DNA from 2 places in the Bacillus coreaensis genome. Region 1 is predicted to be linked to the other one. Evidence: riboswitches for the same ligand, from Rfam matches in the RefSeq annotation. Region 1 holds a riboswitch; the other holds the start of a gene.

Evidence for each region. A riboswitch is a leader RNA that binds a small molecule or an ion and turns the genes downstream of it on or off. The one in region 1 is predicted to bind FMN.
Region 2: another riboswitch for FMN. It lies ahead of ribE (riboflavin synthase); the one in region 1 lies ahead of ACQ5H4_RS00335 (ECF transporter S component).

The regions. Positions count from the first base shown of each region.
Region 1 is NZ_JBOCCY010000001.1:55,333-61,622, reverse strand. Features, by position in the region: gene ACQ5H4_RS00350 (RecQ family ATP-dependent DNA helicase) at 1-202, opposite strand, end outside; gene ACQ5H4_RS00345 (YpbB family protein) at 199-1,248, opposite strand; gene ACQ5H4_RS00340 (ferredoxin) at 1,493-1,741, shown strand; gene ACQ5H4_RS00335 (ECF transporter S component) at 1,784-2,368, opposite strand; FMN riboswitch at 2,531-2,665, opposite strand; gene ACQ5H4_RS00330 (manganese-dependent inorganic pyrophosphatase) at 2,822-3,757, shown strand; gene serA (phosphoglycerate dehydrogenase) at 3,932-5,506, shown strand; gene ACQ5H4_RS00320 (histidinol-phosphatase) at 5,542-6,290, opposite strand, start outside.
Region 2 is NZ_JBOCCY010000004.1:62,913-69,202, forward strand. Features, by position in the region: gene ACQ5H4_RS07995 (TetR/AcrR family transcriptional regulator) at 1-87, opposite strand, end outside; gene ACQ5H4_RS08000 (ABC transporter permease) at 100-1,080, opposite strand; gene ACQ5H4_RS08005 (ABC transporter ATP-binding protein) at 1,080-1,799, opposite strand; gene ACQ5H4_RS08010 (hypothetical protein) at 1,956-2,111, shown strand; gene ACQ5H4_RS08015 (SRPBCC family protein) at 2,162-2,404, shown strand; gene bshB2 (bacillithiol biosynthesis deacetylase BshB2) at 2,445-3,110, opposite strand; gene ACQ5H4_RS08025 (YojF family protein) at 3,123-3,470, opposite strand; FMN riboswitch at 3,640-3,787, shown strand; gene ribE (riboflavin synthase) at 4,205-4,861, shown strand; gene ACQ5H4_RS08035 (bifunctional 3,4-dihydroxy-2-butanone-4-phosphate synthase/GTP cyclohydrolase II) at 4,874-6,067, shown strand; gene ribH (6,7-dimethyl-8-ribityllumazine synthase) at 6,080-6,290, shown strand, end outside.

The sequences.
Region 1 (6,290 bases):
TCAATGAAAGCAACGGGGTAACCACTATCACAACACCTTCCATAAGATAAGCGGGTAGTTGATAACAAAGTGACTTACCAGTTCCAGTTGGAAGCATTGCAAGGACATTCTTTCCTTGTAATAATTCTTCAATAATCTCTTTTTGACCTATTTTAAATTGATCGTATCCAAAATGTGTTTTTAATTCATTCTCTAACATCATAGTAGGTCACCAAATTTCGCAATCACTAATCGAATTTGGAAATAATCTACATCTATTATTTCTCGTATTTTCCTCAACTGCTTTGACGATGCTTTTTGAATCGCCTCTTTTATCCTTTCCTGAAGTGGCTCTTCAACAAATCGGTCAATATTAAACCCATTAACGAAAAGGGCAATCTCAACTATATGATCTTGAATCGTACTTTCTTTTAGTTTTCTTATTCGGCCAATCTCTACAATTCCTTTTCCTCTCTGTATTAATTCGAATGTTTTTTTTGCAGAAACTGTTAGTTGATGAAGCTTATCTGTAACTGCCATTCTAGCTAATAACGGAAAGGCTGTAGGGGTTTCCTCGATTGACCTCATTAAATAATGAAGCAAGGCTTGAAATTGAAATCGATAGCTGTTCTCTTCAATCCCAAGCATTTCTATCGTTTGCATTTCCGTTAACCCTATTGATTGAAATCCCGAAAATCTTGCAACTAATACGCTTGGGTCAACCTCTAGCTCTGAAGACTCCAATAATGACTGTAATTCCTTAAGCAACTGATGAGGAAAGTCTTTGCTGTTTCCTACCGATGTTGCAAATAAATGCTTAATCCAATTTTGAGTATCTTTATTTTTCTGAACTGGTATATAGCTTGTTTGTTTATTAACTTGATTAGAGCATACTTGGACGAGCAAAGATAATCTTTCCCAAAACTGCATGCAATTGTGATATTTTCCTCCTTGCAAATTTTTCAAGAATGGATACATTGAATACAATTTATTGATCAAAAGTTGTCCACTTTCGCTAACGACAATCTGCTGATCGCTAGAAATATACATAAGTTCATGTTTTATTAATTTGCTTATAATGCTGTCATATTGTTCTCTTGTTAAATGATGCGCTGTATGAAAAAAGGAATCTAATTGAAAAAGATGTGAGTCCTGTATGGTTTGAGATGATTTTTTACCATTTAATAAATGAAACACGCTTGAGCTGCTTCTTTCTCTACCCAGTTTTGATAAACAATAGAGAACGACCTGTTCAAGAATATTTATCAATTCACTTCACCTTCGCTACGTAGGTTTTTTTGTATTTTTATGTCTATTATTGTAGCATGAAATGAGTCGCATTTAATGAATAAAAAATGCCATAAATGGTCAAACCCTTATATGATAAGCATTCTCAATACTTTTTCTATTGAAATGTTGACCATTCAGTTTTACAATAAGATATGAGGGATGCATTCCTAATGCATTTGGGAATGATAAAATATACTTGTTTAATTTTTGGGAGGTATTTTACATGGCAAAATACACAATTGTAGACAAAGAAACTTGCATTGCATGTGGTGCTTGCGGAGCAGCTGCACCTGACATTTACGATTACGATGATGAAGGCATTGCATTTGTTACTCTTGACGATAACCAAGGTATCGTTGAAATTCCAGACGTACTATTAGACGATATGATGGATGCGTTCGAAGGCTGCCCAACAGATTCTATTAAAGTAGCTGATGAAGCATTTGATGGAGACGCTCTTAAATTCGAATAGTAAATAAGTAAAAGCAACGGCTTTGCCGTTGCTTTTTTATGACTATGCTGCTCTGCTTTGCACTTTTTGTTTGTTCATCCATGTTCCCATTCTTGCAAACAGAAGCATAAAAATAACTGATATTAATATACCCTTAACGAGGTTAAAAGGAAGTATGGCCGTAACAATCATTTGCCTTGTTTCTTCGCCAGACATAGCAGGCGTATTTAAAAAGAATGTATAAGCAGGCAAAATAATGTAATAGTTAAGCACACTCATAAGAACTGCCATAGATATGGTACCTACTACTAAGCCAAATGTCATACCTTTTGAAGATTTCACTTTTTGATAAATATAGTATGTTGGCAAAATAAACAGAATACCAGCAACAAAATTTGCAACATGGCCAACAGGAACTCCAGTTGCACTTCCTGTTAAAAAGTAATCAAGTACATTCTTTAGAAGCTCAATCAATATTCCAGCAACTGGTCCGAGTATTAGAGCACCAATCAAAGCTGGCACATCACTAAAATCCACCATTAAAAACTGTGGAAAAGGTGGAAGCGGAAAATTAAGAAGCATTAATACATATGAGATGCTACTTAACATTCCAATCATTACAAGTGTTCTTACGTTGAATCTTTTCATTTCCCTCTCTCCTTTTTTAGGATCCATCTCACCTAAAGAAGAAAGGTTCAGCATCACGTACCTCATTAACAAATAAACCTCAAGCGAGTCGCTTGAGGGAGATGTTTTAGAGGTCACGCTTAATAAACGTTCAAAACTCTCATTTTTAAACGTCTGCAGAACCTCCATCTTCTCCCATCCAGACTATACTGTCGGCTTTGGAATCTCACCAAATCCTGCCCAAAAATCAGGCTCGCGGGCTTAGAGTTTACACTCATTACCGCCGGTCGGGAATTACACCCTGCCCCGAAGATAGACCAATATTATATTTTCTACATAATTATAGCTGAATTCTTACTTTTTGTGAAGAAGTTTGCATTCTGAATGAATTATTTTTTGTCCTTCTAATGTATTTGTGTTAAATTATTAAAGTATATGTACATACGATATTGATTAATTTAAAAGGAGATAATCATGGAAAAAGTTCTTATTTTTGGTCATAAAAATCCTGATACAGACACAATTTGCTCAGCAATCGCTTATGCTGAATTAAAAAAAGCTCTTGGTATGGATGTGGAAGCGGTTCGATTAGGGGAAGTAAGTGGAGAAACACAATTTGCCCTTGATACGTTCAAAGCAGAAGCTCCTAGACTCGTTGAAACAGTTGCTGGTGAAGTAAACAGCGTTATCCTAGTTGACCACAACGAAAGGCAACAAAGTGTAAGTGATATTGAACAAGTTCGTGTTCTAGAAGTAATTGACCATCACCGTATTGCAAATTTCGAAACGAGCGATCCGCTTTACTACCGCTGTGAGCCAGTTGGTTGTACGGCAACTATTCTTAATAAGCTTTATAAAGAAAATAATGTTCAAATTCGTCCAGAGATTGCTGGTCTTATGCTTTCTGCAATTATCTCTGATTCATTATTATTCAAGTCTCCTACATGTACGGCTGAGGATGTAGCTGCAGCAAAAGAATTAGCTGAACTTGCTGGTGTTGATGCAGAGAGCTATGGATTGGACATGCTTAAGGCTGGCGCAGATTTAAGCGACAAATCCATTCAGCAGCTTGTATCCCTTGACGCAAAAGAATTCCAAATGGGAGCAAGTAAAGTAGAAATTGCCCAAGTGAATGCAGTAGATATTAACGATGTATACTCAAGACAAACTGAACTAGAAGAAACGTTATCAAACATCATTTCAGAAAAAGGTCTAGACCTTTTCTTATTTGTTGTAACAGATATCTTAACAAATGATTCAACAGCTCTTGCATTAGGAAATGCACGATCAGCCGTTGAAGAAGCATACGGTGTAACATTAGAAAATAACAAAGCCTTGTTAAAAGGTGTTGTATCACGTAAAAAACAAATCGTACCCGTTCTTACAGATCTATTCAATTCAAAAATGTAGGATGATTAGCGCAAACTTTAGAAGTTTGCGCTTTTTGTTAAAAAATATAACAAAATCGTGACTTTAAATCATTAAAGCGTTTACATCGCTCGATCTGAATGCTTGAGTCCATTGACAGATAAATGTTCGTTTTGTAAAATAATCAGAAAATTGATAATTGGGTAGGTGTTTTGAATGTTTCAAATTCTAGTAGCCGATGCAATAAATGAGGAAGGACTATCTCCCTTATTAGATTTTAATGAAGGAACTTTAATTCAGAAAAAAATTAATGATCCAGAAGTAGATTTAGAAAAAATTGATGCGCTTCTAGTTCGAAGTGCAACAACTGTTACAGAAGAACTGCTCAAAAAAATGCCTCAATTAAAAATTATTGCACGTGCTGGTGTTGGTGTCGACAACATCGACGTGAATGCTGCTACGAAACGAGGAATCATCGTCGTCAATGCTCCAGATGGAAATACCATTTCTACAGCTGAGCATACTTTTGCCATGATGGCCTCCTTAATGAGAAATATTCCACAAGCCCATCAATCGGTTAAAAATCTTGAGTGGAAACGAAATGCATTTATCGGAACTGAACTATATGGAAAAACTCTTGGTATCGTTGGTATGGGTCGAATTGGTTCTGAATTAGCTAAAAGAGCAAAAGTGTTCGGAATGAATGTAAAAGTTTACGATCCTTTCTTAACCAAAGAACGTGCTATAAAGCAAGGTGTTTCTCACGGTAGTTTGGATGAAGTATTGGCAGAAGCAGATATTATTACTGTTCACACTCCATTAACACCAGAAACTAAAGGACTTATTAACGAAGAAACATTAAGTAAAACGAAAAAAGGTGTATACTTCCTTAATTGTGCACGTGGGGGAATTATCGATGAACAAGCTTTGGCGAAGTTCGTTGGCAATGGTCATGTAGCAGGAGCTGCAATCGATGTATTTGAAGTAGAACCGCCTGGAGAACATCCATTGTTTAAGTTTGATAATGTGATCGTCACACCGCATCTAGGTGCGTCTACAAAGGAAGCTCAGCTTAATGTTGCTACACAGGTGGCTAAAGAAGTTCGTATGTATTTTGAAGGCAAACCGGTGTTAAACTCTATTAACCTACCAGCAATGTCTAAAGATATTTTTGAAAAGATAAAACCTTTCCACCAGTTATCTAAGCAAATAGGAACTATTTTGTCACAGTGCATGAAACAAGGAGTAAACGAAATCTCTATTACTTACTCTGGCACAGTAACTGACCTTGAAACATCTTACTTAACAAAAGCGGTCCTTTCTGGATTCTTTAAAAATAGAATAGACGTGAACGTCAATGAAGTAAATGCGTTACTAGCTGCCAAAGAAAGAGGAATTACCGTTGGTGAGAAAATATCAACGAATACTTATGGATATGCAAATAGCATCACTGTCACAGCTAAAACAGAAAACCATCAGTTTACGGTAAGAGGTACTTTCATTGACCATTATGGACCAAGAATTGTGTACTTAAATGACTTTGTTATCGACTTCCTACCTGAAGGCAATATGCTTTATATTCAGCATATGGACCGCCCAGGTGTCGTTGGTAGAGTGGGTAAAATCCTAGGTGATCAAGAGGTAAATATTGCAACCATGCAAGTCGGTAGAAAGCAAGCTGGGGGAGAAGCGATCATGGTTCTATCATTTGATAAGCCATTAAACGATCACCAGATCGCTACTCTAGCAGCGGTTGATGATATCGTATCGATTAATCGAATCAATCTATAAAAAAAGATCGGAGGTATATTCCTCCGATCTTTTTCTTATCCTAGTGGATGTATTTTACGTTCTCCTTTTGAGAACGTCATGATTTCTTTATATCCAACCTCTTTTGCAAGCACCAACGCCTGATCATAATCAGCACCAACATGCTCTGGAAAATGAGCATCAGATGACAATACGATTGGTATCTTTTTATCGAAACACATCTGCAATAATCGTTTGTCAGGATACAATTGACCAATGGGCTTACGTAAACCCGCTGTGCTAATTTCTACACAAGTTTTCGAATTCGCTAGTGCTGTTGTAGCCTTATCATATTGCTCTAGTAAAAACTCTTCTTCCTTCGGTATGTATTTAAAGATTTTTACTAAGTCCAAATGACCCACAATATCAAATAGATTTGACTCCGCTAATGTAACGACCTGTTGAAAGTAATTTCGATAGACTTCATGCAGATCACGCTTTTCCCATTCATGAATATATTCCTTTAAATCAATTCCAAAGTCATCTACCCAATGAATCGAACCAATTACATAATCGAAATCATAGCTTTTAATAAAAGCTTCCATTTCCGCATGTTTTCCAGGAGTGTAGTCCATTTCGATTGACATTTTTACATCAATCTCATGACTCCATGCCTCATGAAATAAATTCACATAGTCTTTCATATCATAGTATCTACGTTCATTTACCCATGGATTTTGAAGAATATCTGCTGTTTGATAGAAATGATACGCATGCTCAGAAATACCAAATTGGGCGATTCCCTTTGCCTTCGCCTCATCTGTAA
Region 2 (6,290 bases), on a different contig from region 1:
AATAGCAGCTTCGAGAATGAGCTTTTGTTTTTCGGTAAGATTCTCGTTTTTATCTATAATCTCATCAATCATATGATTATCTGACATATAAACTCCTTGTTAAATAGAACGATATTTTTTTAGGGCAAGGATGTTTAAAACCATGAAAAGAAGTGAAAATCCTGCTAACATAAGCAAATCAAATGAAATATCACCCCACCCATACCCTCTTATCATAACATTTCTTAAGGCATCAGCTCCATAGTATAAGGGAGTGAGTGGGCCAATCCAGCTTAAATAATCTGAAATCGTCTCAAGATTAAACAATCCAGAGAAAAAGATCTGTGGAACGATGACAAGCGGAATAAACTGAATCATTTGCAATTCATTGTTTGCGAAGGCTGAAAGCAATACCCCTAATGTTAAAGCGGTCAAAGATAAGAGTAAGGTAATGACAAGCACATAAATAAACGCACCCTCCATCATCATTCCAAGAACATAGATGGCATAGGAGGCAATAATGGTCGCTTGTATCATCGTGAAAATTCCAAAGCCGATCACATAACCAACCACGATTTCCCATTTTCGAAGAGGACTACAAAGCAGCCTTTCCAGCGTTCCGGTCGTTCGTTCTCGTAAAAAGGATACTCCAGCAATAAGGAATACGAAAAAGAAGATAAAAAATCCGAGCAACACGGGCCCAAACGAGTCAAACTGGCTCATCTCGCTTGAACCGTGGAGATAGTTGACCTCAAGCATAGCAGCGGAGGAGTCAGGTTGCATTGACTTCAGTGACTCCTGTAACCACTTCATCGTTGCTCCTGACATATTCACATATCCATCAATATCTCGTTTCTTTAAGGCCGTCTTTGCTTCGTCGGTTGTATCGTATAGGGTGATGGCCGCTTCATCATCATCGAGCTGTTCTACAAGGGGAGTGGGAAGATCAACAAAACCAACCTTTGGTGAGTAGCTATCTCCATTAAAGACGAGATGAAGCATCGTTAAAACAAGAATGGGAGCCATAATGAGCAGTAGCATCGTTCGTTTATCACGAACAATTTGTTTTAAAATTCTTCTTACAAGGGCCATGACGCGCATCAGTTCCCACCTCCGTAGCTCAAAAAGGCATCTTCAAGATTCGTACTGTTCATGCTTTCTTTTAGTGCTTGTGGAGTACCGACAGCGATTAAGTGTCCGTCTCTTATCATCCCTAATCGATCACATTTTTCTGCTTCATCCATGACATGTGTGGTGACAATAATGGTTACTCCTTGCTTTTTTAACTCATAAAAGGATTCCCAAATGCTTTTCCGAAGCACAGGGTCAATCCCGACCGTAGGTTCATCTAAAATTAATAGCTTTGGTTCATGGATAAGGGCAATTGCAAGTGAGAGGCGGCGCTTCATTCCTCCTGAGTAATTGGAAACTGGTTTATTGATATGGTCAGTTAGCTGAACAATCTCCATACAAGCTTGAATTCTTTCCTTTTGACGGGCTCCATTTATTCCGTATAAAGAAGCAAAGAATTGAAGATTTTCTCTTGCCGTTAGTTCTCCGTACAAGGCATCCGACTGAGCCATATAACCGATTTTTGAAATGATTTCAAGTGAAGGCATCACGACGCTAAATACTTTGTTTTTCCCAGTTGAAGGGAGCTCAAGGCCCACAAGCTGCTTCACGAGGGTGGTTTTTCCCGCGCCGGATGGACCAAGTAATCCGAAAATTTCTCCCTCGTTAATATTTAAACTAATTCCTTTTAATACTTCTTGCTTTCCAAAGTGCTTTGTCACCTGTTCAATTTGGACAATTGGATTCATGTGAATCCCTCCTTAAAATAAAAGTGAGTAATCACTCACTACAATCATAAGCGAAACTTTTTCAAATGAAAAGGGAGATTTTGTGAATATTTTCGACAGATATTTTACGGTATTTTAGTATAATAAGGACAAACAATCGTCCCGAGGTGATTATAAATGGCTGATTTTCGAGTAAGTGAGATCATTCACCGACCGATCGAAGAAGTATTTAGTTATCTATCAAACCTAGAAAATGCCACAACTCTATTGCCGTTTGTGACGGATATGGAGAAATTGTCTAATGACCAGTTGGACATGGAAGCCGATTCTTAGAAACAAGGCTAGTCAGAAGAAGACGTATACAAGCGGAAGTTCATATAACCATGTTCAATCGACCAACGGCCTTTACTTCAAAAAGCACTTCAAATGGAGTAGAAATCCTTTATCACTATACATTTTCGGCCATTGAGGAAGGTACCCAGGTAGAGATGGTGGCCGAAGTGAAAACAGGGGGATTTTTAAGCTTCCTTACGAAAAAACAGCTAGTCAAAATTATTAAAAATGAAGATGGCGGACAGTTACAGAAGTTAAAAGAAGTACTTGAGGCGGAAGAAGTTTACAGATAAAGAAAGTGCCCACAGGCTAGAAATCCTGTGGGCATTGTTTTTAAAATTTATACGTCCAAAAACGTTCGTTATTAACCCAAGCAATCATGTCGGGATCATTTGCTTTAAGCTTTTCAGCCATATTTTGAATCATTAATTGCGTTTGTGACGCATGAGCCTGGATCGTGGCAATTTTCTGATCAGATACTGCAGTAACATCATTTACGATGTCCGGTGCTCCAAGCTCCTCCAACGAGTTTTTAGAAAAAGCGACACAGTGCAGCTTGGGTCTTTTTTCTGGAGCTAATCGACCGACCGCGTTTACAACTGCAGCACCCGTTGCATCGTGGTCAGGGTGTACGGAATATCCTGGGTAAAACGTGATGATTAAGGACGGGTTCACATCGGCAATGATTTCCCCCATATGATCGGCCAGTTTTTCAGGATCCTCAAACTCTACCGTTTTATCGCGATATCCAAGCATGCGTAAATCTTGGATTCCAATCGATTTGGCTGCATTTTGAAGTTCCACTTTACGAATATGCGGGAGCGATTCTCTTGTTGCAAACGGTGGATTCCCTAAATTGCGCCCCATTTCACCAAGTGTTAAGCAAGCATATGTGACAGGTGTCCCGTTTTGAATATGCAAAGCAAGGGTGCCTGAAACACCAAATGCCTCGTCGTCAGGATGAGGGAAAATGACTAAAATTTGACGTTCTTTTTCCATGATGGCTCCTCTCTACTCAAATGGTGTTGGACTGATTTGGAAAGCAACTGCTAGTTTTCCTTGATAATCGTGTCCAGCCATTAATAATCTATTTTGATCATCTACTTCAAAATGAGTAATTCCTTCTGCATAAACCCAGCCAATATTCAGCTTCAAGCCAATGCGATAAGGACCATTTCCTTTGATTTGACCAATCTCGTATTTCACCAGTGCATTGCGAATAAATGCCCCTGAGGAAAAAAAGGATTCATCATTATGAGTCGCATACGCTCCATTTGTCGTTTCTAAATGTATATACACATCTTGGTTCGCAAGACGGTTTAGCTCTTTTTGAACTTCTTCCACTATGACAAGCTCCATCTTATTTCCTCCTTCACTTCTTTAACACATATAATAATCTATATATTACTAAAAACGTGCTGGAAAAGCGAAAAGTAGGATTGGTTGATTTTAAAACAATATTGTGTCTGTAAGAGTTTTAGCTTTTCATTTGCGGAATGTTTAGGGTATAATGAGAGCAATTTAAATAGTATTCCTTCGGGGTCGGGTGCAATTCCCAACCGGCGGTGATGAAGCAAGAGCTTCTTAGTCCGTGACCCGTTTGAGTGTTCATTCAAACGGTGGATCTGGTGAAACTCCAGAGCCGACAGTTAAAGTCTGGATGGGAGAAGGAAAAAAATTTTGGTTTATGTGTATGGGTGAAGTGTACCCATTTTTAGACCTTTATTTGACATTGGCTTTTTTCTGACCCCGTTCCTTAATTGGTGCGGGGTTTTGTTTTTGTTTATGACTCCATCATGAAGGAATATTTGAGGCAAAAGGTCATAAAAGAGTGGTTATGACTTGTTGCCATTTGAAGATTCAGGTTAAAAGGTCATAAACTATGGTTTATGACATGTGCGCTTTTAAAAAGGGAATGCTTTAGGTCATAAAAGCTTGTTTATGACCTTATGGATGAAAATTCGGTCTCCATCAGTCATAAGCAATGGATATGGTCTTACACGAGAGAATCCCGAGATTTTCGGAAATGCTACAAGTAGGAAAAGGTAAAATGAGCGACATAAGTAGCTTGACTAAGGAAGGAGGCAAGAAAAATGTTTACAGGGATTATTGAGGAAATTGGACTGGTAACCAATACAAAGAATACAGGGCAATCTTCGGTGCTAACGATTGAGGCCAATCATATTCTCACGGATGTAAAGCTTGGCGACAGTATCGCCGTGAATGGAGTTTGTTTAACGGTCACTTCTTTCACGTCTAACGCATTCACAGTAGATGTGATGCCGGAGACAATTAAGGCGACCAGCTTGCGAGATGTGGAACCAGGGTCCCATGTGAACCTGGAAAGGGCGATGGCAGCTGGCGGACGGTTTGGTGGTCACTTCGTGTCGGGGCATGTGGATGGTCTCGGAGTGATTAAAGAAAAGAGAGAGGTTGCCAATGCTGTGTATTACGAGATAGAAGTATCGAGTGACCTTTTACACTATATAATCGAAAAAGGGTCTGTTACAGTGGACGGAACTAGTTTAACGGTTTTTGGTGTGTCAGAAACGAGTTTCCTTCTTTCATTGATTCCACACACGTTATCGGAAACGATTATCGGGCGAAAAGGGGCTGGGGATATCGTGAATATTGAGTGCGATATGATTAGTAAGTACATTTCACACTTTTTATCCAAACAAGCAACTCAAACCATTCAAAAGAGTTCTTCTCTTTCGGCTCAATTTCTAGAGGATAATGGGTTTAAATAAGGAGGAAAAGATATGTTTAATTCGATTGAAGAAGCATTGGAAGACTTAAAGAATGGAAAAGTCATCATCGTTTGTGACGATGAAGACCGAGAAAACGAAGGAGATTTCATTTCGTTAGCGGAAAAAACAACCCCTGAGGTCATCAATTTAATGGCCACACATGGTAGAGGGCTGATTTGTGTTCCAATCGAAGAGGAGTTAGCTCAGAAGCTCGAGCTCATGCCGATGGTTGCTAGAAACACGGATCCGCATGGGACAGCCTTTACTGTAAGTATTGATCATAAAAACTCTACGACAGGGATATCCGCCTTTGAGCGTTCGGATACGATTTTAGAAATGCTCAATCCAGAATCAAAAGCGGCTGATTTTAAACGTCCAGGTCATATTTTTCCGCTAATAGCGAAAAAAGGCGGGGTACTGAAGCGTGCAGGTCATACGGAGGCAGCTGTTGACTTGGCCATACTATCAGGCGCAAAACCAGCAGGGGTTATTTGTGAAATCATGAATGAAGATGGCAGCATGGCACGTGTACCGCAGTTAAAAGAGATTGCCAATAAGCTGAATGTCAAAATGATTACGATTAAAGATTTAATTGAGTATCGTAATCGCGAAGATCGCTTAATTCAAAGAGAAGTGGAAATTGAACTTCCAACTGAATTTGGCCAATTCCGAGCTGTGGGATATTCCAATGTCATTGATGGCAAAGAGCATGTCGCTTTAGTAAAAGGAACGATTGACTCTAGCAAACCAATTCTAGTTCGCGTTCACTCTGAATGCTTAACAGGTGATGTGTTCGGTTCGTATCGTTGCGACTGTGGTCCTCAGCTACATTCGGCTTTAAGCCAAATTGAGCAAGAAGGTACAGGAGTGTTACTGTATTTACGTCAAGAAGGTCGCGGACTTGGACTTTTGAACAAGCTAAGAGCGTACAAGCTTCAAGAGGAAGGCTACGATACGGTTGAAGCGAATGAGAAGCTTGGCTTTGGGGCCGATTTACGAGAGTACGGGATTGGCGCTCAAATTTTAAAAGACTTAGGGATTAGCCAAATTCGACTGTTAACGAACAATCCTCGAAAAATGAAAGGATTAAAGGGGTATGGTTTGGAAATTGTTGATCGTGTGCCGATCCAAATGCAATCACGAGAAGAGAACGAAAAGTATTTAAAAACAAAACAAAGTAAATTAGGACATTTACTACACTTCTAGGAGGAATTAATGATGGGAAGAAGCTTTGAAGGAAATTTAGTTGGCAGTGGGTTAAAGGTTGGAATCGTTGTAGGTCGTTTCAATGAGTTTATTACAAGCAAATTACTTAGCGGAGCACAAGATGCTCTGAAAAGACACGGTGTAGCTGACGAAGATGTAGATGTGGCTTGGGTACCAGGTGCATTTGAAATTCCATTAATTGCCCAAAAAATGGCCCAAAGCA